2 regions of the Actinopolymorpha sp. B17G11 genome follow, and region 2 is predicted to be linked to the other one. Evidence: predicted binding sites of a transcription regulator. Region 2 holds the regulator's gene; the other holds the start of a gene.
The links. The regulator HrcA, encoded in region 2, represses chaperone genes, less so after heat shock. The targets are predictions, from matches to a motif close to TTGGCACTCGNNNNNNNCGAGTGCCAA.
Positions count from the first base shown of each region.

Region 1: a site for HrcA is predicted at 4,439-4,465, ahead of groES (co-chaperone GroES). Genes of this name have one in related genera too.

Region 1 covers NZ_JBEFTW010000035.1:71,859-86,365, reverse strand. Annotated here, with positions in the region: partial or broken gene ABN028_RS28135 (glycoside hydrolase family 3 N-terminal domain-containing protein) at 1-428, shown strand, start outside; gene ABN028_RS28130 (Rid family detoxifying hydrolase) at 435-815, opposite strand; gene ABN028_RS28125 (Lrp/AsnC family transcriptional regulator) at 881-1,360, opposite strand; gene ABN028_RS28120 (rhodanese-like domain-containing protein) at 1,455-1,928, shown strand; gene ABN028_RS28115 (glutathione S-transferase family protein) at 1,947-2,948, opposite strand; gene ABN028_RS28110 (class I SAM-dependent methyltransferase) at 3,078-4,394, opposite strand; gene groES (co-chaperone GroES) at 4,625-4,921, shown strand; gene groL (chaperonin GroEL) at 5,082-6,698, shown strand; gene ABN028_RS28095 (hypothetical protein) at 6,772-7,233, opposite strand; gene ABN028_RS28090 (hypothetical protein) at 7,230-7,823, opposite strand; gene ABN028_RS28085 (hypothetical protein) at 7,825-8,868, opposite strand; gene ABN028_RS28080 (hypothetical protein) at 8,885-9,241, opposite strand; gene ABN028_RS28075 (YbaB/EbfC family nucleoid-associated protein) at 9,308-10,111, opposite strand; gene ABN028_RS28070 (hypothetical protein) at 10,292-10,756, opposite strand; gene ABN028_RS28065 (MFS transporter) at 11,000-12,214, shown strand; gene guaB (IMP dehydrogenase) at 12,305-13,825, shown strand; gene ABN028_RS28055 (GuaB3 family IMP dehydrogenase-related protein) at 13,884-14,507, shown strand, end outside.
Region 2 covers NZ_JBEFTW010000003.1:88,950-103,456, reverse strand. Annotated here, with positions in the region: gene lanL (class IV lanthionine synthetase LanL) at 1-1,751, opposite strand, end outside; gene ABN028_RS04710 (phosphotransferase) at 2,109-3,077, opposite strand; gene lepA (translation elongation factor 4) at 3,307-5,268, shown strand; gene ABN028_RS04700 (AMP-dependent synthetase/ligase) at 5,396-7,246, shown strand; gene hemW (radical SAM family heme chaperone HemW) at 7,434-8,684, shown strand; gene ABN028_RS04690 (DUF3097 domain-containing protein) at 8,724-9,605, opposite strand; gene ABN028_RS04685 (MBL fold metallo-hydrolase) at 9,626-10,480, opposite strand; gene hrcA (heat-inducible transcriptional repressor HrcA) at 10,618-11,637, shown strand; gene dnaJ (molecular chaperone DnaJ) at 11,714-12,847, shown strand; gene ABN028_RS04670 (HIT domain-containing protein) at 12,854-13,210, shown strand; gene ABN028_RS04665 (PhoH family protein) at 13,409-14,443, shown strand.

The DNA of each region.
Region 1 (14,507 bases), on a different contig from region 2:
GGGCGTCCTACACCGCGTCGTTGCGCGGGCTCACCGTCGCGTCAGGTCCCTGTCGTGGCCGGCTCGTCGGTTCGCGGGTGCAGGTGATCGGAGGAGACCGGGAAGACCGGGAGCGGTTCGCCGCCGCCGCGCGCGACGCGGACCTCGACGTGACCCGGAGCGCGGCCGAAGGCGCCGGTGGTGCCGGCGACGTCGTACGCCTGCTCGACACGGGATGGGAGCAGGGCTCGGGCGATGTCGTGGTCGCGCTCGACACGCCGTACGGCCTCGGCGGCAGTCGGGCGGAGAAGGCGCGGATCGCGTTGTACGGAAGGACACCGGCCGCCTTCCAGGCACTGGTTGACGTCCTCACCGGCCGGGCACGCGGCACCGGCCGGCTCCCCGTCGATGTCGACGGCCTGCCGCCGCGCGCCGGCTGTCCCCGCTGACGACGCTCAGGAGCGCAGGGCGGCGACGACGTCGATCTCGACCAGGATGTTCATGAGCGTGGAACCGACCGTGGTCCGGACCGGGTACGGCTTCTCGAGGAACGACTCGTACACCCGGTTGAACTCCGCGAAGTCGTCGAGGCTCGCGAGGTGCACGGTGGCCTTGACGACGTCGGCGAAGGTGAGACCGCGCTCGGCCAGCACCGCGGCGACGTTGCGCATCACCTGGGCGGTCTGCTCGGCCACGCCGCCCTCGACCAGCGTGCCGGTCGCCGGATCCTGGGGGCCGAACCCCGCGGTGTAGAGAAAACCGTTCGCGACAATGCCTTGGGAGTAGGCACCCGCGGGGTTCGGTGCCTTGTCCGTACGAACTTCTTCCCGTGCCATGTGCGAGCCCTTCCGTCGTCGTCTCGACTGCCGGCCAACCTTCGAGGGTGAGGCTGGTCGAAACCCTAACGAAGTCTCTGCGTACGCCCACCGGTGAGGGGACGCCGGGGGAGCGGGCTGGAGTAGACGACGCTCGTCGTCACCGCACCGAGTCCCGCGATGCGTCCGGTGATCTCTTCGAGGTGACGCATCGAACGCGCCAGCACCTTGAGGACGAAACAGTCCTCGCCCGTGACGTGATGCGCCTCGGCGATCTCGGGCGTCGCCGCCAGCAGGTCGTGAAAGGGCTTGTAGTTGCCGGTGGGATAACGGAGCCTGACCAGCGCCATGATCGCGTATCCCAGGCGTTCGGCGTCGATCACCGCGGAGTAGCCGGCGATGACTCCGCGCTCTTCCAGGCGGCGGACGCGTTCGGTGACGGCGCTCGGTGACATCGCGACGGTCCGGGCGAGGTCGGCGAAACTGGCCCTGCCGTCGCGCTGGAGAGCGTCGATGATCCGCCAGTCGGTGTCGTCGAGGGGAGCGCCGGTGGATTCCACGGTCATGTGGGATGGATACCAGGCGATGCCTGGCAAATCCAGGTCCGCGCCGTGGATCGCTTCTTCAGCTCGGTCCGACGTGTCCGTAACGTTGCCAGACATGACGATCACGACGCCGAACCCGGTCCTCTCGGTGCCGCTGCGTACGCCTGACGACGCGGTGGCGTACTTCTCGGCCAGCCTTGCGTTCCACGCTGACGTGTCCGATGTGCAAGCCGCGCTTGACAGTGGGGCGCCGGGGTTCGTCCTCGTCGACTCGCGGGGGCCCGGGGCCTGGACGCAGGCCCACGTCCCGGGCGCTGTGCACCTGCCGACCGCGGAGATCCCGACACGCGCGGGTGCCCTGCTCGATCCAGGCGTACCCGTCGTCACCTACTGCTGGGGACCGGGCTGCAACGGCGCCACCAGGGCGGCGCTCGCCCTTGCCCAGCAGGGATATCGGGTGAAGGAGATGCTCGGCGGGATCGAGTACTGGATCCGGGAAGGATTCGCTGTCGAGACACCTGAGGGCGTCACCGCACGGCAGGCCGATCCGCTGACAGCGCCGGTGCGCAGCCGGTCCTGCGACTGCTGACGTGGACGAACGGCGACGTCAGCTCAGGTGGTCACGGCCGGCGGGCGCGTCCCAGTCCAGCACCGGCCCGGCGGGAACGATGCGGTACGGATTGAGCTTGCCGAATCCGGTGTAGTAGCCGCGTTTGATCGCCACGAAGTCGGTCGTCTCCTTGAACGCCGGACGCTGGTACAGGTCCCGTGCGTACGCCCACAGGTGCGGGTAGTCGACCAGTCGGCGCAGGTTGACCTTGAACAGCCCGTAGTAGACGGTGTCGAACCGTGCGAGTGTCACCCAGAGCCGCACATCGGACTCGGTGATCCGGTTGCCGAACAGGAAACGGTTGCCGGCAAGGCGGCGTTCGAGCGTGTCGAGGGTCTGGAAGAGGCGGTGCACCAGGTTGTCGTAGGTGCCCTGGTCGGGTTCGTTGCCGATCACATAGACGGCATTGTTGATGTCGTTGTAGAGCGTTTCGTTGAGCGTGTCGATGTCGGCACGCAGCCGCGGCGGATAGAGGTCCGTCCCGTCCTCGGCCAGACCCTCGAACTGGGTGGCCAGATCGATCGTCAGGTCCGGGAAGAAGTTGCTCACGATCTTGTGCGTCTGCTTGTCCCACAGCGTCGGGACCGAGACATGCCCGGGGTAGTCGGGGTGGGTCGCGTCGTAGGCCTGGCGGAGCAAGGTGAAGCCGTTCACCGGATCCGGGCCGGTGTCCTCGCGAAACGCCCAGCCGCGGCCGTCCCGCTCCCCGTGGACGTAGGACGCCGAAACGAGGTCGGAGAGGCCGGCGAGCTTGCGCACGATGGCCGCACGCTGTGCCCATGGACAGCTCCAGGCGAGGTACAGGTGGTAGCGGCCCGCCTCGGCCGGATACTCGGTGGACCCGTCGGAACTCAGCCGGCCGCGGAACGGATAGAGGTCGAGTGGCCGCTCGAAGCCGTCCTCGCCGAATTTGGCGTCCTTGACCGAATACGTGCCATATGCATCGTAATCGACCGGACTCGCGTACGCGGCGTCCTGCGATTCCTGCGTGGAGCTCATAGCGACGAAAACGCCACCGGCCGCCTCGTTAGTCCCTCCCGGACCTCGGTCGTGTGACGGGTCCACGCGGCGGCGCCGCTTTTGCCGGACGTGCCCTTGATGCCGAGGCGTGTTGGCTGAAGGTGCCCCTCACGCGGGGGTCGGGTCGACGAGCAGGGCGAGTGTGCCCTGCTCGCTGCGGGTGACGACGACCGTGGCCGCACCGGGTCCGCGGACTCCCAGCCGTTTGCGCAGCGTCTGCGGGTCGACGTCGACTCCCCGCTTCTTCACCGTGAGGTTCCCGACCTCACGGTCCCGGAGCTCACGCTTCAACACCTTCAGGTCGTACGGAAGGACGGCGACGACCCGGTAGGCGGACGCGAAGGGCGTCGACACCAGCTGGTCAGACGTGAGATAGGCGATCTTCGGATGCAGCAGGGATCCGTCGACCAGGGGAGCGACGCCAGTGACGAGCCCGGCGCGGATGACCGCGCCGTCGGGTTCATAGAGGTACGCCAGCGGAGGCGAGACTGGCGCGCCTCCGGGGTCATCGGCATCGGTCATCGTCACCCGGTCGGCCCACCCGCCTGTCTGCCCCGCCCACTCGCCGGCCTCACCCGCCGGCACTCCGCCCGCCGGGAGGACGGTCGCACGGCGGCGGTCGCCGACCCCGGTCCGCAGCCGCCCTGCCCACAGGGCGGCCTCCTTCACCTCACCGCCGACGCTGATCCACTCCGCTTCGACGCCGGCCGGGATCAGCCGGTGCGGGATGATCGGCGCGGTCTTCACGCAGGCGTCGCCCCGCAGCAGCTCCTCGACGAACGACCACGGCGGCGAATAGTCCGCAGAGTCGAAGATCCGCCCGCGAAGAGAGCGCCGGGCCGGGTCCGCCACTGCTGCGGAGTACGCCGCACGGTCCACCTCCCGCGCATCCGCCTGCTCGACCGACGCGTGCCCGGCCAGGTCCAGCTCGGCGAGGTTGGCGCGGGCGATGGCCACTGTCAGCGGGTCCGTGTCGACGCCGGTGACCTGGACGCCGGCCCGGGCGAGGGCGATCAGGTCCCCGCCGATGCCGCAGCAGAGGTCGACGATCCGGGCACCACGTTCCGGGGACGACTCGGGGCTTGGCGGCCCTGTCGTTTCCGGAGCGATCGTCTCCGGAGGGTCCAGGCGGCAGTCGGCATCGACAATGCGCCCGGCCCGGTACGCCGCCACCGCGCCGGTCGTCGCCTGCTCCAGGCCGTCCCGGGTGAAGAACATCCTGCCCGCGTCCTCGCCCCACTTGACCTGGGCACGCCGCCGAAGCGCGGCCTGCGTCATCGCCGCCGCCACCAGGTCGGGGGGATGGCAGCGCCGCAGCCGGGTCCCGAGCGCGACCGCTGTGTGTTCCTCGTACGCCGTGCACGCTTCCGCGAGGAGATCACGGCCGGCTGGCGTGAGCAGATCCCGGAACGTCTGGAGATCCACGAGGACACTCCTTCCGCGATCCGGGACGCGACACGCCACGCCATCTGGCACTCGGGTTGACCGAGTGCTAAGAGACCGCCTAGATTCTGAGTTGGCACTCTCGACCTTAGGGTGCCAACCAACAAGCCCGCGACGAGGCGGCCGGCACCCGCGACGACGGCTCGCCACACGTCGCGCCATAGGTGAAAGCACAGCCACCCGTGACATCCCGTGAAGGGGGAGGTCAACAAGTGTCGGTCTCCATCAAGCCACTCGAGGACCGGATCGTCGTCAAGGCGCTGGACGCCGAAGAGACGACGGCGTCGGGACTCGTGATCCCCGACACCGCGAAGGAGAAGCCCCAGGAGGGTGAAGTCCTCGCGGTCGGGCCTGGTCGCATCGACGACAACGGCAAGCGCATCCCGCTCGACGTCAGCGTCGGCGACAAGGTGATCTTCAGCAAGTACGGCGGCACCGAGGTCAAGTACAGCGGCGAGGATCTGCTGATCCTCTCGGCTCGTGACGTCCTCGCTGTCGTCACCAAGTGACACCAGGTCGCGGACTCACGCGCGTGGGGTCGTCGCAACACAACCTGTCGACCCCGAAGTCAAGACCAGCAACCAACCGATGACCTGACGACTGACACCGCCCCGGCGGCCTCCACATACCGGGGCGCCGGGGCGGTGTCGTGGAAGGACACACATACCCATGCCGAAGATCCTGGAGTTCGACGAGAACGCGCGGCGCGCCCTGGAGCGCGGCGTCGACGCTCTCGCGAACACCGTGAAGGTGACGCTTGGGCCACGCGGCCGCAACGTCGTCATCGACAAGAAGTGGGGCGCACCGACCATCACCAACGATGGCGTCACGGTCGCCCGTGAGGTGGAGCTCGAGGACCCGTTCGAGAACCTCGGCGCCCAGCTCGTCAAGGAAGTTGCGACGAAGACCAACGACATCGCCGGTGACGGCACCACGACGGCGACGGTGCTGGCGCAGGCGATGGTCCACGTCGGCCTCCGGGCCGTCGCCGCCGGCGCCAACCCGATGTCGCTCAAGAAGGGCATCGATGCTGCCGTCGAGGCGATCAACACCGAGCTCCTCGAGCAGGCCAAGTCCGTCGACACCAAGGACGAGATGGCCCACGTGGCCGCGATCTCGGCCCAGGACAAGACGATCGGGCAGCTCATCGCCGAAGCGTTCGACAAGGTGGGCAAGGACGGTGTGATCACCGTCGAGGAGTCCAACACTCTGGGCACCGAGCTCGAGCTCACCGAGGGCATGCAGTTCGACAAGGGGTTCATCTCCCCGAACTTCGTGACCGACGCCGAGCGCCAGGAAGCTGTCATCGAGGATCCGTACATCCTGATCAACCAGGGCAAGATCTCCTCGATGGCCGACCTCCTGCCGCTGCTGGAGAAGGTCGTCCAGGCGAGCAAGCCGCTGGTGATCATCTCCGAGGACGTCGAGGGCGAGGCGCTCGCGACGCTCGTCGTCAACAAGATCCGCGGCATCTTCAACTCGGTCGCCGTCAAGGCGCCCGGATTCGGCGACCGCCGCAAGGCGATGCTCGAGGACATCGCGACGCTCACCGGCGGCCAGCTGGTGGCGCCCGAGCTCGGCCTCAAGCTCGACCAGGTGGGGCTCGAGGTCCTGGGTACCGCCCGCCGGGTCGTCGTCACCAAGGACGACACGACGATCGTCGACGGCGGCGGTTCCGCCGACGACGTGGCGGCCCGGGTCGCGCGGATCAAGGCCGAGATCGACCAGACCGACTCCGACTGGGACCGCGAGAAGCTCCAGGAGCGGCTCGCCAAGCTCGCCGGTGGTGTCTGTGTGATCAAGGTCGGCGCCGCCACCGAGGTGGAGCTGAAGGAGAAGAAGCACCGGATCGAGGACGCGGTCTCCGCTACCCGTGCCGCGATCGAGGAGGGCATCGTCACCGGCGGTGGCGCCGCCCTCGTCCACGCGGCCGTCGCTCTCGACAAGGTGTCGGCCAACGGTGACGAGAAGATCGGTGTCGATCTCGTCCGCGCTGCGGTGCTGGAGCCGCTGCGGTGGATCGCCGAGAACGCTGGTGCCCAGGGCTACGTCGTCGTGGAGAAGGTGCGCGAGGCGGGCAAGGGCAAGGGCTACAACGCCGCGACCGGCGAATACGGCGACCTGACCGCACAGGGCGTCATCGACCCGGTGAAGGTGACCCGCTCGGCGCTCGCGAACGCGGCGTCGATCGCGGCCATGCTCCTCACCACGGAGACGCTCGTCGTCGACAAGCCCGAGGAGCCTGAGCCGGCACCCGCGGGTGCGGGCCACGGCCACGGCCACTGATCGGCGAGAAGTACAGAAGGGGCCTCTCCTGCGCGGAGGGGCCCCTTCTCCGTTGACTGGTTGAGGTTCAGCGTCAGGGCGCCGGACGAGACTTGAGGGCGCGAACCTTCACGGTGGCGGTCGTCTCCCGGACGGGACCACCGAGAATGTCGTCGGCCTTGTCCTTGTGGAACGCAATATCGGCGTGGTACTTGATCCGGGCGATCTGGCCGGCCGCGATCTCGACCCTGCGCTCGGCGAAGCCAGGCGTTCCGAATCGCACGGTGTGCGGCCCGGCGGGCAGCGGGTACGCCCAGACCGACCAGCTGGCCCGGCGTTCGTTGCCGTCGATGGTGATCGTCGGCGGGTCGACCCAGGTGCCCCAGTTGGGACTCTCCGCGATGAGTGTGCCGTTCTCCTCCACGGCGATCAGGCTGTCGAAGTCGAACGTGACCTCGACCGCGCCCCACCCCTGCGGCAGGTCAGGGTAGGACGACCCGCGCTTCTGGTCGACGAGTACCGCGGGCGGCGTCGGTTCGGTCGGCGGCAGCGTCATCGCGTCCCCTTCCGCTTCTGTGACCGCTTGGGTCGTTGGCTGCCCTTCCAGCCCGAATAGCCGACCCACATCCCGTAGAGACCCAGGAGTGCGCCGAGTGCGCCCACCGCCGGTACGCCTCCGTACCACGTGATGCCGACGAAGAAGACGATCCAGACCACCGAGACGACCCCGATCGCCAAGGACATCCATGCCTGGAAGGCGTGCCCAGGGGTCCTCGCTGGCGACCGTTTGCCATCCTGTTGGCGACCACGGGTCGGTTTCAGGACGGGGGAGTACTCGAACTCGGTGACCTGGCCCTCAGCGATCGTCAGCTGTGTGGTTTGGCGCGGCCGACCCTCCTGCACCTCGATCAACCGTTCTCCCGCCGGAACGACGATGAGGGCACGACCGAAGCCATGCGTCGCGGGCTTCCCGTCGACACCGATGATCGGCAGAGCGGCGTTCTGTTCCGAGCGTGGGCACCAGGCTTCGATCGCGACGGCGCCATGACCTGCCGGAAGCAGGAGTTGGTCATCGGAGTTCGGTGCCCGCACGTCGTAAGGCGTTCCCGGGTAGGTGGTCAGAACGTCGTCAGGAGCGGCGCTCACGTCATTCACCACCAAGCTTGCGTTCGATGTCCTCGTCGGACTGACGGTCGTCGCTCAACACCCAGTCGGTGACATTGTCGCCAGCTTGGGTGGTCCCGCCCGCAATGCCGCCCCAGCTGCCAGGGCTCGAGGGGCTGAAGACCCTGTTCCCGTCGGTGGCGAAGTCCCTGACGACGTCGCCGGCGCTCTTGTAGCCGGCGTACCGGCCGCCATCTCTCTTCTGGAACTTCCGGAGGGCGTTCTCCATGCCGGACTGCCTGAGCTTGTAGAGGATGTTCTTGAGCTTGAAGAGGATCTGGTTGACCTTTGCGATGAACCTTGTCGCCCGGCTGCCGGTCGACGCCGCCCGGACGGCCGTCGCTGTCCCGGCCGCTGCGGTCGAGGCGCCGAACGTGACCGGCGCAGAGGCCAGCGCCGGAATCCAGACCATGATCAGCCACTCGACGAAGTCGGCGATCAGGCCGAGGACGAAGTTGTAGGCGAGCTCCATGAGCATCTTGGCGACACCCATGATCGCCTGGATCAGCTTGACGTCGTTGGCGACGCCCAGCACGCCGTCGGCGAAGTCGTTGAGCTTGGTCTTGGCGGCATTGGCGGCTTCACCTTCCCAGGTCACCAGTCCGGCATTGGCGGCGTCGCGAACCTCGCCGGAGAGGGGCACGAGGGCGTTCTGGACGCGGGCCCACTTGGCCATGTCCGCGTCCATGCGCTCGGGGTTGCCGGTGACATAGCCGATCGCGTCCTGCAGCGGCTGAATCCAGTCGATGAGGAACCCGAGGCCCTGGCTGATCAGCCAGTTCAGCGGGTCGGCGCCGATCGCCATGACGCTGCCCGCCATGCCCGCGACCGACCCGCCGATGCTGGCGACTTCGGACCAGTTGGCGCCTGGGTCGTCGAGGAACTTGTCCCCGGACTTCCAGATGCCCACTCCCTGGCCGGCGAAGGGGATCTTGTCCACCTGGTTGTTGTCGAGCCGCCAGGTGCCGGTGTCTGCGTTGGCGCCCGTGTCGTTGGTGACGTCGCTGTCGGTGTCGTTCGTCGTCATCTCGCGCCCACTATCCTCAGAATCCTGGCATGCCGGTGTCGTCGAGCGCGCCCTCGAGTTGCGTGAGAGCCTGGGTGATGCCGTCCTCGGTGGCTCTGTATGTCTTCCCTGCGGCGTCGACGCGCAGGACGTTGTCCTGCAGCGACTCGCCCATCATCTTCAGGTGTTCGAGGGTGTCCTCACCAGCGACCTTCCAGTAGAGGAAGGCCGCCCCGGTGATCATGCCGACCAGGCCCCAGACCTTCATCTCCGGCGCTGTGTCGCTCGCCAGTTGCATGATGCCCGCGGCGTTCTTGTTGAGCCCTTCCAACTTCTGCTTGACCTCGGCGATTTCCGCGGCGCTGTATTCCGCGCCTCCGCCTCCGCCACCCATGCCCATTCACCGCCAGTTCTCGTCGGTTCCAGCCGTCCGACGTTGCCAGTCGGCTGGTGGTCGCCTTCACTGCGTGTCGTCGTCGGGTTGGTATCGCTCGACCAGGCCGCGCATGTCCATCTGCGAACCCACGTACGCCTGCGCAATACCGGCCATTCCCAGCGCCAGGTTCGCCGTCGCTTGCTGAATGGTCGCCAGCACCATCGGCCCGACCCTGGACGGACCGTGCCGGAGGATCCTGTCGCTGATGTCGATGCGGGTCACGCCGACGCCGTTCTGCACGGTGACCTCGATCGCGCCGTCCGGAGTCGTCGCCGTCGCCGACTGGCCCGCCATCTGCTCCTGGACACCGGCGTACGCCGCCATCCGCTGCTCGGCGTCTCGTTGAAGCTTGGCGAAGCCCTCGCGGGCCGCGTGGAGTTCGTCCTCCATCCCGTGCCGACGGATGAAGTCCCACTCCTCGGGGGTGAGGTCGTCCCACCCCTCCGACTCATCGACGCCGGCCGCGAGCTCGTCGAGGCCAGGCGGATCGGGGATGGCGCTGGCCGTCGCAGCTGAGGACGGCTTGCCCAGGACGGCTGCGAGGGCGTCCTCCGCCATCGGACCCCACTCGCGCGCCGACGCGGACAGCTCGTCGTTGATGCGGGAGTGCGCGGCCCTGAGGGTCTCCACGATCAGCTCGCCAAGCTCCGCGGCGGTGTGTCTACGGGCCTGGTGCTGGAGTTCGATCGACGTCACCGTGTTGCCGGGCGCCACGGTGACCGTCACCGTGTGGTCGGTGGAGGGGTGCGTGACGCTGGCACCGGCCAGGAGTTCGGCGAGCCGGTGAGCGTCGCCGGTCGTACGTGCGGATTCGGCGGGACCATTCACGGGCAGGCAGCGTAGTGCAGGACAAGTCGGGCGAATCGCCACCTGCCCTGAGAGCTGTGGATACGTGCTCGGGACGCTGTGGATAACGTTCGTGCCGAGGGCACGCTACGGCCGACGCCTGCCCGGTGTCGTGGTCATGTGGACGGCACCCCCGTGCACGGAGTCCTTGTGCGCTCCGGGTCAGGGCGTGTGCTCGGCGGCACCCTTGGCGGCTGCCGGCTTGGTCCGGGTCGACCGGGTCGCTTTCGGGCCGGCGCCGGCCGACCCGTTCGGCCTGGTGCCCTTCGTGCCGGTCGTAGCGGAGCCTGAGCCGCTGGCAGGAGGCCCCGCCGACGCGAGATCCGCCCCGGCACGGTCGGTCGGAACACGGTCGGTGGGGGCGCGTTCGGTCGGAACACGGTCGGTGGGGGCGCGTTCGGTCGGAGCAGGATCCACGGCGGCAGCAGGCGCCGCGACGGGCTCCTCGGCACGGCCCCAGAACGCGGCCTGCGTCGCCTTCGCCTCGGCCACCCCACGGTCGTACGCCTGACGCGCCTCCTCCGAGTCGTCCCAGGTGTCATGCCCCTCGAACTCGGTCGGTCCCCTGCCGCCGCGCTCAGCGATCAACTGGTCCCACTCGGGTGTCGGCATCTGGTCCTGACTCATCGCTGCTCCTCGTACTGCTGGGCAGGGCACGTGGTCTCCGGCCCCGCCCGTCGCTCCGGGTCCCGTCAGTTCGGCGGCCGGTCGCACACCGGAGAGACGGCGGCCTTGTTGGACCGGCTGACAAAGGACATGCCCACCACAGGCGTACGCAACCCACGTGTACCGCCCGCATTGGCCAGCGGTCCGGTCCGCATGGTGGGCGCCCAACCCGAACAAGGCGGCGGATACGTCACCATTGGTCTGATGTCAGAACAGGTCACCCTCCGCTCATTCGGGCTAGGGGTGTACCTACCGTCGCTGCTCTACGGCGTCGGCCAGGGCGCCATGGCGCCGATCATCGCCCTCTCGGCACTCGACCTGGGCGCCTCGGTGGGGGTCGCGAGCCTCGTCGTCGCCCTCGCGGGAATCGGTCAGCTACTCGGCGACCTTCCGGCGGGTGCTCTTGCGGGCAGGATCGGCGAACGCAAGGCGATGCTCGCGGCGGCCGTCCTCCTCGTGTGCGCGCTGGTCGTCTGCATCGTCGCGACGTCGGTCTGGATGCTCGGTGTCGCCATCGGCTGCACCGGATTCGCGGGAGCGGTGTGGGGGCTCGCGCGACAGGCGTACCTCACCGAGGTCGTGCCGTTCCACCTGCGGGCACGTGCGCTGTCGACCCTGGGCGGCGTCCATCGGATCGGCATGTTCATCGGGCCGTTCCTCGGTGCGGGCACGGTGCACCTCGCCCACACCGACGGGCCGTACGGACTGCACATCGTCGCCGTGGCCGTGGCGGCCGTCGCGTTGATCACCCTTCCCGAGCCCGCGGGCCGCAACGGTGCACGGCCAGCGAAGACCCACCTGGGCACGGTCGGCATGGCCCGCGCCCACCTGCCCGTCCTGCGGACGCTCGGCGTCGGGACGGTACTCGTCGGCGCCGTCAGGGCGTCCCGGCAGGCCGTCATCCCGCTGTGGGCCGAGCACATCGGCCTCGACGCCGCCACCACCAGTTTGATCTTCGGTGCCGCCGGGGCCGTGGACATGCTGCTGTTCTATCCGGCGGGCAAGGTCATGGACCGGATCGGCCGGGCCTGGGTCGCCGTGCCCTCGATGGTGGTGCTCGGGATCGCTCACCTCCTGCTGCCGCTCACCACGACCGGAGCCGCTCTGTTCGGCGTCGCGATGATCATGGGGGTCGGCAACGGCATCGGCAGCGGGATCATCATGACGCTCGGTGCCGACCTGTCGCCCTCGGTGGGGCGTACGACATTCCTTGGTACGTGGCGACTCTGTGCCGACATCGGCTCCAGCACCGGACCGCTGATGATCGGCGCGGTAAGTGCCGCCGTGTCGCTCGGCCCCGCCGTGTTGCTCGTCGGAGGCCTGGGACTGATCGGCGCGGTGGTGATGGGGCACTGGATACCCCACTATGTGCCGTCTCCACGCCGGGTCGCCGCGTCTGGTTCGCCGCCGGCTGGTTAGCCGACCACCTGTCGTCAGACCCCGCGAGCCTGGCGACCTTCCTCCCCATCGGTCGACTAGCATGAGGAGACGTTCGCGACCGGAGGAAGCATGGACCTCACCCCCCGGCATGACGCCGGCGTCCCCGACCCTTTCGCCATGATCGGCCTCACCTACGACGACGTCCTGCTGCTGCCTGGCGCCTCCGACGTCATTCCCAGCGATATCGACACCACCAGCCGAATCTCGCGCCGGATCAGCGTCGCCATTCCGCTGCTCTCCAGCCCCATGGACACCGTGACCGAGGCCCGGATGGCGATCGCGATGGCGCGCCAGGGCGGGATCGGCGTCCTGCACCGCAACCTCTCGATCGAGGAACAAGCTCAGCAGGTCGATCTCGTCAAGCGGTCCGAGGCGGGCATGGTCGCCCAGCCGATCACGATCGGACCGGACGCGACGATCGGGGAGGCCGACGCGCTCTGCGGGCAGTACCGCATCTCCGGCGTACCCGTCGTCGCCCCCGACCAGCAACTCCTCGGGATCGTCACCAACCGCGACATGCGCTTCGAGACCGACAAGTCCCGCCTCGTCCGTGACGTGATGACCGCGATGCCGCTCGTGACCGGTCAGGTCAGGATCTCCGCACCGGAGGCGATGACGCTCCTGCGCCGGCACAAGGTCGAGAAGTTGCCGCTCGTCGACGAGGCAGGCCGCCTGCAGGGGCTCATCACCGTCAAGGACTTCGTCAAGCGCGAGCAGTTCCCCCTCGCGACCAAGGACGACGCCGGCCGGCTCCGCGTCGGCGCCGCCGTCGGCTTCTTCGGTGACGGCTGGAAGCGCGCGATGGCACTCGTCGAGGCCGGCGTGGACCTGCTCGTCGTCGACACCGCACATGGCCACACCTCCGGTGTCGTCGACATGATCCGGGCGTTGAAGGCCGAGCCGTCGGCAAGCGACGTGGACGTCATCGGCGGCAACGTCGCGACGCGCGAGGGCGCGCAGGCGATCGTCGAGGCCGGCGCTGACGGCGTACGCGTCGGCGTCGGACCCGGTTCGATCTGCACCACCCGCGTGGTGGCGGGTGTCGGCGCCCCCCAGGTCACCGCCGTCTACGAAGCGGCCGTCGTGGCCCGTCCTGCCGGCGTCCCGGTGATCGCCGACGGCGGCCTGCAGTACTCCGGCGACATCGGCAAGGCTCTCGTCGCCGGCGCCGACTCGGTGATGATCGGTTCGCTGCTGGCCGGCTGCGAGGAGAGCCCGGGCGACCTGGTGTTCATCAACGGCAAGCAGTACAAGTCGTATCGCGGCATGGGCTCGCTCGGGGCGATGAGCTCGCGCGGCAAGAACCAGTCGTACTCCAAGGACCGCTACTTCCAGGCGGACGTGGCCTCCGACGACAAGCTCGTGCCGCAGGGCATCGAGGGTCAGGTGCCGTTCCGCGGTCCGCTCTCGGCCGTCGCGCACCAGCTTGTCGGCGGGCTGCGGCACTCGATGTTCTACGTCGGTGCGAGGACGGTGCCGGAACTGCAGGAGCGTGGACGGTTTGTCCGGATCACGTCCGCCGGTCTCAAGGAGAGCCACCCGCACGACGTGCAGATGACGGTGGAGGCACCCAACTACCCGGGACGCTGAGCCGGTCCCGGGGGAGGCGGCTCGCGCGCGGCAATGAGCCGTACGAAACAATGCCGGGGTGACAGAGATCGAGATCGGCCGTGGCAAACGCGGTCGCCGGGCGTACTCCTTCGACGACATCGCGATCGTGCCGAGCCGGCGCACCCGCGATCCCGAAGAGGTGTCGACGACCTGGCAGATCGACGCGTACCAGTTCCAGATGCCGGTCGTCGCGGCGCCGATGGACTCGGTGATGTCGCCGGCGACCGCGATCGCGCTCGGCCAGCGCGGCGGCCTCGGCGTGCTCAACCTCGAAGGGTTGTGGACACGGTACGACGATCCGCAGCCCCTGCTGGGCGAGATCGTCGCGCTCGACGCGGTGTCGGCGACCCGCCGCATGCAGGAGTTGTACGCCGAACCGATCAAGCCCGACCTCATCACCGCCCGGCTGGCCGAGATCCGCGACGCAGGGGTCACGGTGGCGGGCGCCCTCTCGCCGTCGCGCACCAAGCAGCTGTGGAAGACGGTGATCGACGCGGGCGTCGACATCTTCGTGATCCGGGGGACCACCGTCTCGGCGGAGCACGTCTCGCACCAGACCGAGCCGCTCAACCTCACGCAGTTCATCTACGAGCTGGACGTCCCGGTGATCGTGGGCGGCTGTGCCACCTACAAGGCCGCGCTCTACCTCATGCGTACCGGC
Region 2 (14,507 bases):
TCGAGTGCGACACCGGCGTCGGCCAGCGCCCAGGCCGTGCCGGCGCGCCCGGTGAGGAGACCCGGCAGCGCACGCCCGGACTGACCCGGCGGGCGATGCGCGACCAACCGTGCGGACACCTCTCGGACGGCCGCCAGCAGCCGATCCTGGTCACGGGCGCTCATGGACGCCTGGATCAGCGTGCCCAGGACACCTGCCGCGCCGTGTCGCACAGTTCCGGGGTCGGTTCGTACGTCGGTCCCGCTGTCGGTCGGGTCGGCCCTGATGTCACTGTCTGGCGGTACCGCGGCGGCATCCCGCAAGTGGTCGAGCCCGTCGCTGACCAACTGCGCGACCGTGGGCAGGCGAACGCCGGAGTGACCGCCTGCCCCGGTGGACCGCCGCTCGGGCGACGCGAGGTACTTCTCCACCCGCGACAGGCTCCACCGGCAGTCGGGCGCCGTGGCGAGGAGGCCGAGGAGCGGTGGCGCGACGACCGCCGCCGACGGGTGGTCCCGCGCCACGACCGAGAGCCAGGCCGCCAGCCGGTCCCGGATCGGCCGGTCAGCGGGTACGTCGAGAGGCAGGTCGGGTTCGGTTCCGGTGGCGAGCAGGAAGAACAGCGCGCCGAGGCTCCACAGGTCCTCGGCGACGGTCGCGGTGAGCGATCCGTCCACGCCAGCCACCTGGCGCGGGTCACGGCACTCGGGTGCCAGGTAGCTGGAGGGCCAGGGAGGCGGAGCCGGCTGCCCCGCGGGGACGGCGGCCTCCAGGTCGACGAGCGTCAACGCCCCGTTGGGTGCCACGAGCACGCTGCCCGGGCTCAGGTTCCGGAGCACGATGCCTGCGGCGTGGACGCCGGCGACGAGCGCGACCAGCCGCCGCGCCATCAGCAAGATGTGACCGGTCGGATTGACGACCGCTTCGCGGTGAGTCGCGTGTACCCAGTCGAGGAACGGCCGCCCCGGCGGGTGCTCGGTGGTGAGGAACCGGTCGCCGTCCTGGTCGAACACCTCGAACACCCGGGGGACCGGCACCTCACCGGCGAGGTGCCGCAGGGCCGCCGCTTCGAGCTGGAGGCGTTCACGCGCGTCGGCACCGGTGTGGTCGCCGCCGGCGTGCGCGCGGGCGTGCTTGACGAGTACCTCGCGATCGTTCGTACGGTCGAGGGCGAGATAGCGGCCACCGGTGACGGTCTGGTCGAGGGTCCGCCGCAGGACGAACCGCCCGTGCAGCACCGTCCCCGGCTGGATGTGCGGGATCGCATGGACCGGCGACGGAGGACCGAGCGCTGCCACCGCGTCGAGGTCGACCGGACGCAGGACGCCGTCATCGTCGAGGTCGTACGCATCCTCGAAGCGGCCATAGCGGTAGTGCACGAGGCTACTGGAGCGGACGGGGCGATCGGCCAGGATCCGCGGGCCGGGGAGCCCAGCGGTCGCGGCATGGAGTGCGGTCGCGAGGTGGGGGGCTTCCGCGTCGTCGTGGGGATACACGGTGAGGAACCTGCCGCTGACCCGTGGGTCACAGTCCCCGCCGGTCAGCCAGCCAACGGCGTCGGTGCTCACGGCGAACCGGAAGGCCACGCGATGCTCGCGGAGTACCGGGAGGGCGTGGGCGAGCACGGAGGTCGCCGAGGCCGGTGTCGCCGACAGGTGGAGCAACCAGCCGTGGGTCCGCACCTGGTGGCCAGGTGGCGCGACGGCACACCACCGCGGGTCGATGCGGAAGTCCCAGTCGCCCTCGCCAAGGAGTTCACGGACGGGGTGCACGAGGTCGGTGGACCCGGGCTCATTCGCGCAGCCGGACGCGTTCGGGACGCCAGGGCGGTCCGAGCGGGATGATGTGGTTGGGCCGGTGGATGTGGTTGGGCCGGTGGATGTGGTTGGGCCGGTGGATGTGGTTGGGCACGTTGACGTGGTGCGGCCGGTAGCTGCATGCCGGAAGGTCGCCGTGCCGTGGCCGGTCAAGGCGTTGAGGGCACGCTGGACCGCTTCCGCTGTTCCCCCCACCGAGACCCCCTGCCGCGCGGACCTGCACAATGCGTACGCATATCACTACCAAGCGCGCACAACTGCGCGCAAGCCCGCCCGGATCTCGACGCGGCAACGAATGCTTGCGGACCGTCGTCAGGACATGCGTCGGCGGATCCACGCCGTCAGGGCATCGGCCACCACGCGCTGGTAGTCACGGATCGTCGGCAGCCCCGGTGGAACCGGTGCCCGGGACCTTTCCGTGAGAGCGCCCGTCACGGTGGCGAGGAGGGCGGTGACGTCGAGCGGATCCGCGTCCCTGGTGCAGGGGTGCCGGCTGAGCAGGTCGTCGACGTCGACGCTCGAACCGCTGATCACGAGGTCGAGTGCTGCGAGCGCGGTGTCGACCCAGCGGGCGCCTCGTGCCGCCCACGCCCAGTCGACGAAGACGACTCCCGTACCGGTGATGAGTACGTTGTCGGCGCGGATGTCCCAGTGCACGAGGGACTCGCCGACAACGGCGGCCCGGGCCCGCTGCTGGTACTCCCGCAGCAGGTCGAGGCGTGCCACCGCCCACGGGTCGAGGTCGGCGGGCGGCGACTCCTGAAGAACGGCCCAGCCGCCACGGAAGATGCCGGCGTCGCTCAGGTCCGGGGCCTCGGGCCAGGGTGTCGGCGTGAGCGCCGCCGTGAGATCGGCGAGAGCGCCGAACACGAGGTCGGTGTCCTCAGCCGTCCAGGGGTGCGCCGGCTCCCGCCCCTCGATGTCGTCGAAGAGCAGGGCGATCCAGTCGCCGTCGTCGTAGGCCGACCGCATACGCGGCGTCCACGGCAACGCGGGCACGGCCTCCATCGTCGTGCGCTCCCGACGCAGCAGGCCCGGGCTGTCGGGGTTGAGTGCACCACCCACGGCCTTGACGAATCCGCGCCGCCCGTCGGCGGTCACCAGCCGGGCCGCCGCGCCGGGGGAGAAGCCACCGCTCTGGGTCGACGCGGAGACGACCGGGGATCCGAGCTCGCGCTCGACCCACCGGCGGACCGGGGCGGGTACCTCGTCGAAGGAGATCCGCACGCCAGCTGCCCGGGTCGGAGCAGCGGAAGGATTGGTGCCCGGCAGGGAGGACATCCGTCGATGCTGACAAACCCCGCCGGACGCCGACAACGCATTTCTCGGTCGACGCGCGTCGTCGGCCAGCACAGTGTCGGTTGATCGAGGCGATTCCGGGCCGCCTGCAGCCGACCTGTCCGATTCGTCCAGTGTCGATCATCGCCGAAGCACGCCGTGAGCGCCGGGCCCGTTGTCCGGGCATGGGATGATGAGGAGCGACCCCCATCCACACTCGAATGGACCGTCCGTGCCCGCTGCTTCTCTGCCTTCCAGGTCCGGGCCAGTTCCCGGCACCATCCCGCAGCCCGGCGAGACCGATCCGGCGCTCATCCGGAACTTCTGCATCATCGCCCACATCGACCACGGCAAGTCGACGCTGGCCGACCGGATGCTCCAGCTCACCGGCGTGGTCGAAGGGCGGGCCATGCGGGCGCAGTACCTCGACCGGATGGACATCGAGCGTGAGCGCGGGATCACGATCAAGAGCCAGGCCGTACGCCTGCCGTTCCGGGCGAGTGCGGGTGCCCACGCGGACACGTCGTACGTCCTGAACCTCATCGACACGCCCGGCCACGTGGACTTCACCTACGAGGTGTCGCGGTCGCTCGCCGCCTGCGAGGGTGCGGTGCTGCTGGTCGACGCCGCGCAGGGGATCGAGGCGCAGACGCTGGCGAACCTCTATCTCGCCCTCGACGCCGACCTGCACATCATCCCGGTGCTCAACAAGATCGACCTGCCGTCGGCGCAGCCGGACAAGTACGCCGCGGAACTCGCCGGCATCATCGGCTGCGACGAGAGCGACGTGCTGCGGGTCTCCGCCAAGACCGGCGAAGGTGTCGAGCACCTCCTCAACGAGATCGTCGCCCAGGTGCCGCAGCCGAAGGGCGACGCCGACGCGCCGCCCCGGGCGCTGATCTTCGACTCGGTCTACGACACCTACCGCGGAGTCGTCACCTACATCCGCGTGATCGACGGCAGCATCGCCAACCGCGAGCGGGTCCTGATGATGTCGACGAGAGCGTCCCACGAAACCCTCGAGGTCGGCGTCATCTCGCCCGAGCCGAAGAAGTCACCGTCGCTCGGCGTCGGAGAGGTCGGCTACATCATGACCGGGGTGAAGGAGGTGCGGCAGTCCCGTGTCGGTGACACGGTGACGGTCACGAGCAACCCCGCGACGAAGGCGCTCGCCGGGTACCGCCACCCCAACCCGATGGTCTATGCCGGCCTCTACCCGGTCGACGGCGACGAGTACACCGACCTGCGCGAGGCACTCGACAAGCTGCAGCTCAACGACGCCGCTCTGCTGTACGAACCGGAGACCTCCGGCGCGCTGGGCTTCGGCTTCCGCTGCGGCTTCCTCGGCCTGCTGCACATGGAGATCGTCCGCGAACGCCTGGAACGCGAGTTCGACCTCGACCTCATCTCGACCGCCCCCAACGTCGTCTACCGCGTGGTCATGGAGGACGGCAGCGAGCACGTCGTGACCAACCCGAGTGAGTTCCCGTCGGGTGTGGGGGTGACGTCGAAGCAGGGGGCGGCGCCGAAGGGCAAGGTGGCAGAGGTGCACGAGCCGGTCGTGCGGGCGACGATCCTCACGCCGGCCGACTTCATCGGCGCGGTGATGGAGCTGTGCCAGTCGCGGCGGGGACAGCTGCAGGGCATGGACTACCTGTCGGCGGACCGGGTGGAGATGCGCTACACCCTGCCGCTGGCGGAGATCGTCTTCGACTTCTTCGATGCCCTGAAGAGCAAGACCCGCGGGTACGCCTCCCTCGACTACGAACCCACCGGTCAGCAGGCCGCCGACCTGGTGAAGGTCGACATCCTGCTCCAGGGCGAGACCGTCGACGCCTTCAGCGCGATCGTCCACAAGGACAAGGCCTATTCCTACGGCGTCACGATGGCCCAGAAGCTCCGTGAGCTGATCCCGCGGCAGCAGTTCGAGGTGCCGATCCAGGCGGCGGTCGGGTCGCGGATCATCGCCCGTGAGACCATCCGGGCCATCCGCAAGGACGTTCTGGCGAAGTGCTACGGCGGTGACATCACCCGCAAGCGCAAGCTGCTCGAACGCCAGAAAGAGGGCAAGAAGCGGATGAAGATGGTCGGCCGGGTGGAGGTTCCTCAGGAGGCGTTCGTCGCCGCCCTGTCGACCACGGACGGTCCCGGGTCGGGTTCGGCCAAGGCAGGGTCGAGTTCCGGCAAGAAATAGGCCTCAGCCTGGCTATTCTGTGCCGAACGTGCCACAGCCCGGTGCCACTCACTACGGTGGAGTGAGCCCGCTCGGGGCCGTCGGACGAGCCATCGGTACGACTGCGGAATTGAGGCGGAGGCCTGCGATGACCAGTGACCTGATCTGGGGTACGAATCCAGCCCAGCCTGACCAGTCGAAGGTCGACGACCGCGCGCCCACGGTCGCGCGGATGATCCTCGACCGGATCGCGAGCACGCCCGAGGAGGAGGCCTACCGATACCCGGTCGGTGACCGCTGGGAGTCCGCGACCTGGCAGCAGACCGGTGACCGCGTACGGCGGCTGGCCGCCGGCCTCATCGCGCTGGGCATCCAGCCGGAGGAGCGGGTGGCGATCGCCGCCGCCACGAGCTACGAGTGGATCCTGGCCGACTTCGCGATCATGTGTGCCGGCGCCGCGACGACGACCATCTATCCCACGACCACCTCCAGCGAGGTGGCGTACATCCTCGGCGACTCGCGCAGCCGGGTCGTCTTCGCCGAGGACGACGAGCAGGTCAAGAAGGTTCGCGAGCATCGCTCGGAACTGTCCGAGCTGACGACGATCGTGACGTTCGCCGGAACTGCCGACGAGGGCGACGACGTGATCACCCTCGCCGACCTGGAGGAGCGGGGCAAGGACTTCCTCGCCGAGCACCCGACCGCCATCGACGAGGCCGCGGCCGCGATCGGTCCGGACAGCCTGGCGACCCTGATCTACACGTCCGGAACGACCGGCAAGCCCAAGGGGGTCCGGCTGACCCACGACTGCTGGACCTATGAGGGCGCCGCAGTCGACGCCGTGCAGATCCTGCGCCCTGACGATCTGCAGTACCTCTGGCTTCCCCTTGCCCATTCGTTCGGCAAGGTGCTCTTGACGGCGCAGCTGCAGATCGGGTTCCCGACGGCGGTCGACGGCCGGGTCGACAAGATCATCGAGAACCTCGCCATCGTCCGACCGACCTTCGTGGGCGCCGCACCACGGATCTTCGAGAAGGCCCATGGCCGGATCGTGTCGACGGTGGAGCAGGAGGGCGGTATCAAGGCCAAGCTCTTCGCCTGGGCGTTCGACGTCGGCCGCAAGGTGTCGGCGCTGCGCCAGCAGGGCAAGGAGCCCTCGGGGCTGCTCGCCGTGCAGTACACACTGGCCGACCGGCTGGTGTTCAGCAAGATCCAGCAACGCTTCGGTGGGCGGCTGCGCTTCTTCGTATCCGGTGCGGCCGCGTTGAGCCGCGACATCGCGGAGTGGTTCCACGCGGCGGGCATCCTCATCGTGGAGGGCTACGGCCTGACCGAGACCAGTGCGGCGACGTGTGTCAACCTGCCGGGCAGGTTCAAGTTCGGCACGGTCGGGCCGGCGTTCCCGGGAACCCAGCTGCGCATCGCCCACGACGGCGAGGTTCTGGTCAAGGGGCCAGGCGTGATGCGGGGTTACCACAACATGCCGGAGCTGTCCGACGAGGTTCTCGACGCCGACGGCTGGTTCCACACCGGGGACATCGGCCAGCTCGAGGAGGGCGGGGTCCTTCGCATCACCGACCGGAAGAAGGACCTGTTCAAGACCTCTGGTGGGAAGTACATCGCGCCCCAGCTCATCGAGGCGGCGTTCAAGGCACTCTGCCCCTATGCCAGCCAGATCGTCGTCCACGGGGAGAACCGCAACTTCACCTCAGCGCTGGTGACCCTCGATCCCGACGCGATCGTGGGCTGGGCGGCCGAGAACGGGCTCGAAGGGCGGGCGTACGCCGAGATCGTCGGCTCCGACACCGCACGGGCGATGGTGCAGGGCTACATCGACCAACTCAACGCCAAGCTCAACCGGTGGGAGACCATCAAGCAGTTCGCGATCCTCGACCATGACCTCACCGTCGAGGACGGTGAGATGACGCCGAGCCTGAAGCTTCGCCGCAAGGCCGTCGAGACCCGCTACGCCGAGATCCTCGACTCCTTCTACGCCTGAGGCCCGGCACCTCCTGAGGTCCGCCAGTCCCGCCGTCGCCGTACGCGGGGAATGATCACGCTTACGTGAACATTCCCCACAATGCGCGGCAAATTCGACATGCATCGTGGGGACTTGGCATGCATCGTCCGGGCTGTCGGCCGCACCGATGGCCGTCGAAGGTGACCGGACGACGGACAATGGGTGGGTGCCTTCCACATTGCCCGACGGCGATCCGGCTCCCGCGGACGGAGCTCTTCCGGCGCCCGCCCTCGCGGAGATCACCGCGCGACCGTTCGGGATCTACGTTCACGTGCCGTTCTGCGCGACCCGGTGCGGTTACTGCGACTTCAACACCTACACGGCCGACGAGCTCGGAACGGCGCCCGGTGCCTCCCGCACGTCGTACGCCGACGCGGCGATCAACGAGGTCCGGCTTGCGCGCAAGGTCCTCGGTGATGCCGAGGTTCCCGTCTCGACCGTCTTCGTGGGAGGCGGCACGCCGACCCTCCTCCCGCCGGAGGACCTCGGCCGGGTCCTGCGGAGCGTCGACGCCGAGTTCGGCCTCGCCTCCGACGCCGAGGTGACGACCGAAGCCAACCCCGAGTCGGTCGACGATTCCTCCCTCGAACGCCTGCGTACGCAGGGATTCACCCGGATCTCGTTCGGCATGCAGAGTGCCCGTCCACACGTGCTCGCGACGCTCGACCGGCAGCACACACCCGGCCGCCCAGAAGAGTGCGTCGCCGACGCACGAACCGCGGGATTCGCACACGTCAACCTCGACCTCATCTACGGCACGCCGGGCGAGAGTGACGACGACTGGCAAGCCACCCTTGACGCGGCCGTCGCCGCCGGTGCCGACCACATCTCGGCGTACTCCCTCATCATCGAAGAGGGCACCCGGATGGCCGGCCAGATCCGCCGTGGTGTGCTCGCCGCCACGGACGATGACGTCCTGGCCGACCGCTACCTGCAAGCCGACGAAACCCTCAGCAGGGCAGGCTTGTCGTGGTACGAGGTGTCGAACTGGGCATGGTCTGACGACGCCCGCTGCCGCCACAATCTCCTCTACTGGACCGGCGGCAACTGGTGGGGCGTCGGCCCCGGCGCGCACAGCCACGTCGGCGGGGTCCGCTGGTGGAACGTCAAGCATCCCTTGACATACGCCGAACGCCTCGCCGCCGCCGCGAGCCCCGCGCACGCCCGCGAAACCCTCGACCCGGCCGACCGGAGGGTCGAACGGATCATGCTGGAACTCCGCCTCGCAGCCGGCCTCGCCCTCGACGTCCTCGGACCAGAAGGCGTCGAGGCCGCCCAGCGGGCAGCCGGTGACGACCTGCTGGAGGCCTCAGCTCTGGCGGCCGGTCGCGCCGTGCTCACCAGTCGAGGTCGCCTCCTTGCCGACGCGGTCGTACGCGATCTGCTGGGGTGGAGCACAGAGCCTGCCCGCACCTGACGACCGCCACCGGCGACGTGCCCGGTTTCTGCGCGGTGATCACGAACCAGCGTCCGCCGGACCGCCCACGGTCACGAAGTCGATGAGCTGCTCCACCGGGCCCAACAGCGCCGGCTCGAGGTCGCGGTAGGTCCGGACACCTCCCAGGATCCGTCGCCAGGCCTGCGCGATGTCCGCCTGCTCGGCATGCGGCCACCCCAGCGCCGCGCAGATCCCGTGCTTCCAGGGTGTCGCCCGCGGAATCCGTGGCCAGGCGTCGAGCCCCAGCCGCTCTGGGCGTACGGCCTGCCAGATGTCCACGAACGGATGTCCGACGACGAGCACGTACGCACCGAACGGCCCGGCCGCCACCTCCGCGGCGATCCGGCTCTCCTTGCTGCCAGGCACCAGATGGTCGACGAGGACGCCGAGCCGCTGGTCGGCATCGGGCGCGAACTCGGTGACCACACTCGCGAGGTCGTCGACTCCTTCGAGGTACTCCACCGCGACGCCTTCGATCCGCAGGTCGTCGCCCCAGACCTTCTCGACCAACTCGGCGTCGTGGCGGCCCTCGACGTAGATCCGGCTCGCCCGGGCGACGCGGGCCCGCGCACCCGAGACCGCGATCGACCCTGACGCCGTGCGCCGTGGTCCACCCGCCGCCGAGCCTCCCGTGGCCGGCGGACGCAGAACGACCGGCCGCCCTTCCAGCAGGAACCCGGGCCCGTACGGATAGCTTCGCCGGGCACCGAACCGGTCCTCCAGCACCACGAGTGTGCGTTCGATGTCGACGACGGCGCCGCAGAAGCCGGTCGTCGCGTCCTCGACCACCATGTCGGGCTCGACGGCGACGTCGACCGAGCGTCCGCGCTTCGGCGCCCGCCAGTCGCTCTCGAGAACGTCAGGTCCGTAACGGTCAGCGGGAGGTGAGGATCCGGCCATGGAGAGCGAGGGTAGCCGCCTCACACGAGCGGCAGTGTCCGCCGTCCGCGAGTGTCGCGCAGTTGTGCGTACCCCCGCCGGATCGCCTCGGCCAAAGCCTCCCGCGACCATGGCCACTCGGCTGCCTCCCATGCCCGCTCGATCGGCACCCGTTCCTCGACCAGGCGGCGGATCGTCCCGGCGACGCCCACGAGGTCGCCGCGCTGCTCCCCGACGTACGCATGGTCCACGACCGTGCCATGCCCGGGCACGACCGCTGTCCGCGTCGTCAACAGTCCCGCCACCACGTCGAGCGTCGCACCCCACTCGAGCGGGTACGAGTCGTCGCCGTACGACGGCGGGCCGGACTCCTCGACGAGATCTCCCACGTAGACCACGTCGGCGTCGGGAACCCGGACCACGACGTCGCCGTCGGTGTGGCCGCGTCCCGGATGCACGAGCTCCACCACCCGGTCGCCGAGATCGGCCATCGCGACCGACGCGAAGGTCCGTCCCGGCGGCACCACCTCCAGTGCGGCCATCTCCGTGGCCCATTCGGCGGACCGCGCCGAGAGCTCCGCACGCACGCCGTCGGCCCGCGCCTCGAGCATCGCGGGCACGGACTCGTGGCCGTAGATCACCGCGTCGGCGAACCGGGCGTTGCCGAAGCAGTGATCGAAGTGCCAGTGGGTGTCGACCACCCAGCGCACCGGCGCGCGGGAGAGGCGACGCAGGTCAGCGCGCAACTCGTCGGCTTCGCCCAGGCTTGCCCGGGTGTCGACCAGCAGGATGCCGTCGGCACCCACGACCGCCCCGATCGTGAGGTCGTACGACGGGTAGCGGCGGGCGAAGCAGCCCGGCCCGACCTCGGTCCATCCGTGCGTGTTCGTGTCCACGATCCACAGCCTCGCATCCGCTCAGGACGCACATTCGGGGCCTCTCCCCGTAGACTGGCACTCGGGTTCGGGGAGTGCCAGGCACATGCCGCTGCCCCGCCCTCAGGTCAACCGTGACGCGAGGAGGTGCGGGCTCCATGCTCGACGAACGCAAGCTGGCCGTCCTCCGCGCCATCGTCGAGGACTACGTGCACACCGAGGAGCCGGTCGGTTCCAAGGCGCTTGTCGACCGGCACCACCTGGGCGTTTCCTCCGCGACGGTCCGCAACGACATGGCCGCGCTGGAGGACGAGGGCTACATCGCCCAGCCGCACACGAGCGCTGGCCGGATCCCGACGGACAAGGGCTACCGGCTGTTCGTCGACCGGCTGAGCACGATCAAGCCGATGTCTGGCGCGGAGCGCAGGGCGATCTCGACGTTCCTCGAGGGCGCGGTCGATCTGGACGATGTCGTCAACCGGACCGTACGCCTGCTCTCCCAGCTCACCCGCCAGGTCGCGGTCGTGCAGTACCCCACCTTGTCCCGGTCGACCGTCCGCCATGTCGAGTTGGTGCTGCTGTCCACCACCCGGCTGCTGATCGTCCTCATCACCAGCACGGGCCGGGTCGAGCAGCGTGTCGTCGACGTCGGCAAGGCCCCTGAAGACGCGCTGCTGGGCGATGTCCGGGCCCGCCTCAACGCTGCGGTCATGGGGGCGCGGCTCGCCGAGGTGCAGTCGCTCGTGGTCGACCTGCCTGAGGCGTTCGCGCCCGACGACCAGCCGATCGTCGCCAGCATCGTGTCGGCGTTCCTCGAGACCCTCGTCGAACGCCCGGAGGAACGCATCGCGGTCAGTGGCACCGCCAACCTGATCCCGCTCGGGCACGAGTTCCACTCCTCGATCCGGCCGGTACTCGAGGCGCTGGAGGAGCACGTCGTGCTGTTGCGGCTCCTCGGCGAGTCGACCGCTCCCGCCCGCCTCACGGTCCGGATCGGGCACGAGAACCCCTACGCTGAGCTGGCCGCCGCCTCCGTTGTCGCGACCGGCTATGGTCCTGGGGACGAGACACTCGCCCACCTGGGTGTCGTCGGACCCACCCGGATGGACTATCCGGGCACGATGGGTGCGGTCCGGGCGGTCGCCAGATATGTCAGTCAGATCCTCGCTGAGGAATAGCTTCTCAAAGAGGCAGCGGGGTCTTAAGGAAGATGAGTCCCAAGGGAATGAGTCAGTGCAAGAGGCCACCCACAGCATGAGCCAGGACTATTACGAACTCCTCGGAGTCGGGCGCGACGCGTCCGCGGAGGAGATCAAGAAGGCCTACCGCCGGCTGGCGCGCACCCTGCACCCTGACGTCAACCCGGATCCGGAGACCCACGAGCGTTTCAAGGAGGTCACCCGCGCCTACGAGGTCCTGTCGGACCCGAAGAAGCGTGAGGTCTACGACCTGGGGGGCGATCCGCTCGGTGCGGCTGGACAAGGTGCGGGATTCGGGCAGGGTTTCTCGTTCACCGACATCATGGACGCGTTCTTCGGCGGCACGACCGCCCGCGGGCCGCGACCCCGGACCCGCCGTGGCCAGGACGCGCTCCTGCGCCTCTCGGTCGATCTGGCCGAGGCGGTGTACGGCGCCGTCAAGGAGGTCCAGGTCGACACGGCCGTCGTCTGCGGGAGCTGTTCGGGCAGGGGCGCTGCCCCAGGCACGACACCCACCAGCTGCTCGGTCTGCGAGGGTCGCGGTGAGATCAGCTCCGTCCAACGGTCCTTCCTCGGCCAGGTCATGACGAGCCGGCCGTGCCCCCGCTGCCAGGGGTTCGGCACGATCATCCCCACCCCGTGCCCTGAGTGCGCGGGGGAGGGCCGGGTGCTGTCCCGGCGTACCCTCGCCGTCCGGATCCCCGCCGGCGTCGACGACGGCACCCGGATCCAGCTGGCCGGCCAGGGTGAGGTGGGCCCCGGCGGCGGTCCCGCCGGCGACCTGTATGTCGAGATCCAGGTCGCCCCGCACGAGGTGTGGACCCGGCGCGCCGCCGACCTGCACTGCTCGGTGACGCTGCCCATGACGGCCGCGGCGCTCGGCACGACGATCTCGCTGGAGACGCTCGACAACGACACCGTCGAGGTCGACGTCAAGCCTGGCACGCAGTCCGGGCAGCGCCTGGTCGTCACCGGTCGAGGCGTACCTCATCTGTCCGGTTCGCATCGCGGTGACCTGGTCGTCCACGTCGTCGTGGAGACGCCGACGAAGCTCGACGCGGCACAGCGAGACCTGCTCACCGAGCTCGCCAGGCTACGGGACGAGGAGAAGGCGACCGGCCAGTTCTCGTCCGAACGTCGAGGCGTCTTCTCGCGGATCCGGGACGCCTTCAACGACAGGGGTGTCTGAACCGCCGTGGCACAACGATCAGCCGACTGTGTGTTCTGCGGCATCGTCGCCGGCACGATCCCGTCGGCACAGGTCCGTGAGACCGACCGGACCCTCGCCTTCCGCGACGTGAGCCCCCAGGCACCCGTCCACGTACTGGTCGTTCCCAAGGACCACTACGCCGACGTGGCCGAAGTCGTGGCCGCCGCTCCCCACCTGCTCCGGCTGCTGCTCGAGGAGTGTGTGGCGGTCGCCAGGGACGAGGGGATCGCCGACGACGGCTACCGGATCGCCCTCAACACCGGCGAGCAGGGTGGTCAGGGGGTCGCGCACTGCCACGCCCACGTTCTCGGGGGACGGCAGATGGCTGGTCAGCTGGGCTAGAAGAGCGCCCGTCGGCGGCGGGGGCCCGGGCCGTTGGCGGCGGAAGATCGCGTCGGATCGCCCCGGATCGGGAAAGTACGGAAGAAATACCCGTCCGCATCCGGTCCCGCGCGGGCTACCATGACTGTCGATTCACCGGCCAGGAGCCGGGTGTCAGCACGTTGGGACTACGGAGGAGAGGGCCGACCAAGGCCGCCCATGGGCAAGATCACCCCGTCACAGACCAAGATCGTCGTACCGTCGAGCATCTCCATGGTGAGCCTGCTCGGGCCGCGTGATGAGTTCCTCCGGGTCGCTGAGAAGGAGTTCGACGCCGAGATCCACGTCCGCGGCAACGAGATCACCGTGGTCGCGGAGCCTGACGAGCGGATCCTCGTCGAGCAGCTGTTCGACGAGCTGGTGGCCGTCGTCCGCTCCGGCCACGGCCTCACCTCCGACGCGGTCGAACGCAGCATCGCGATGCTCCGGGCCCGCGAGTCCGAACGTCCGGCCGACGTCCTGACGCTCAACATTCTGTCCAACCGCGGCAAGACGATCCGGCCGAAGACGCTCGGCCAGAAGCACTACGTCGACGCGATCGACGAGCACACCGTGGTGTTCTCGGTCGGTCCGGCCGGAACCGGCAAGACCTACCTCGCGATGGCGAAGGCGGTCCAGGCGCTGCAGGCCAAGCAGGTCAACCGGATCATCCTCACCCGCCCGGCGGTCGAGGCGGGGGAGCGGCTCGGGTTCCTCCCAGGCACCCTGTCGGAGAAGATCGACCCGTACCTCCGGCCGCTCTACGACGCGCTGCACGACATGATCGACCCCGACTCGATCCCGCGGCTGCTCACGGCCGGGACGATCGAGGTCGCGCCCCTGGCGTACATGCGTGGGCGCACCCTGAATGACGCGTTCATCATCCTCGACGAGGCGCAGAACACCTCGCCGGAGCAGATGAAGATGTTCCTCACCCGGCTCGGGTTCGGATCGAAGATGGTCGTCACCGGCGACATCACCCAGATCGACCTGCCGGGTGGCGGCACCTACTCCGGACTGAAGGTGGTGCGGGAGATCCTGACCGGTCTCGACGATGTGCACTTCTGCTCGTTGACCAGCCAGGATGTCGTACGCCACAAGCTGGTCGGACGGATCGTCGCGGCCTACGACGCCTACGAAGGGCGGAGCGAGTCCGACACCGCCGCCCGTCCGGTCGACGTACGCCGGCGGAAGCCCGGACCTCTGCGGCCCTGAGGGGACCTGGACGGACCCGTGCTGACGAACCCAGCCGACGAACGCGAGCTGAGGCGACGACCTG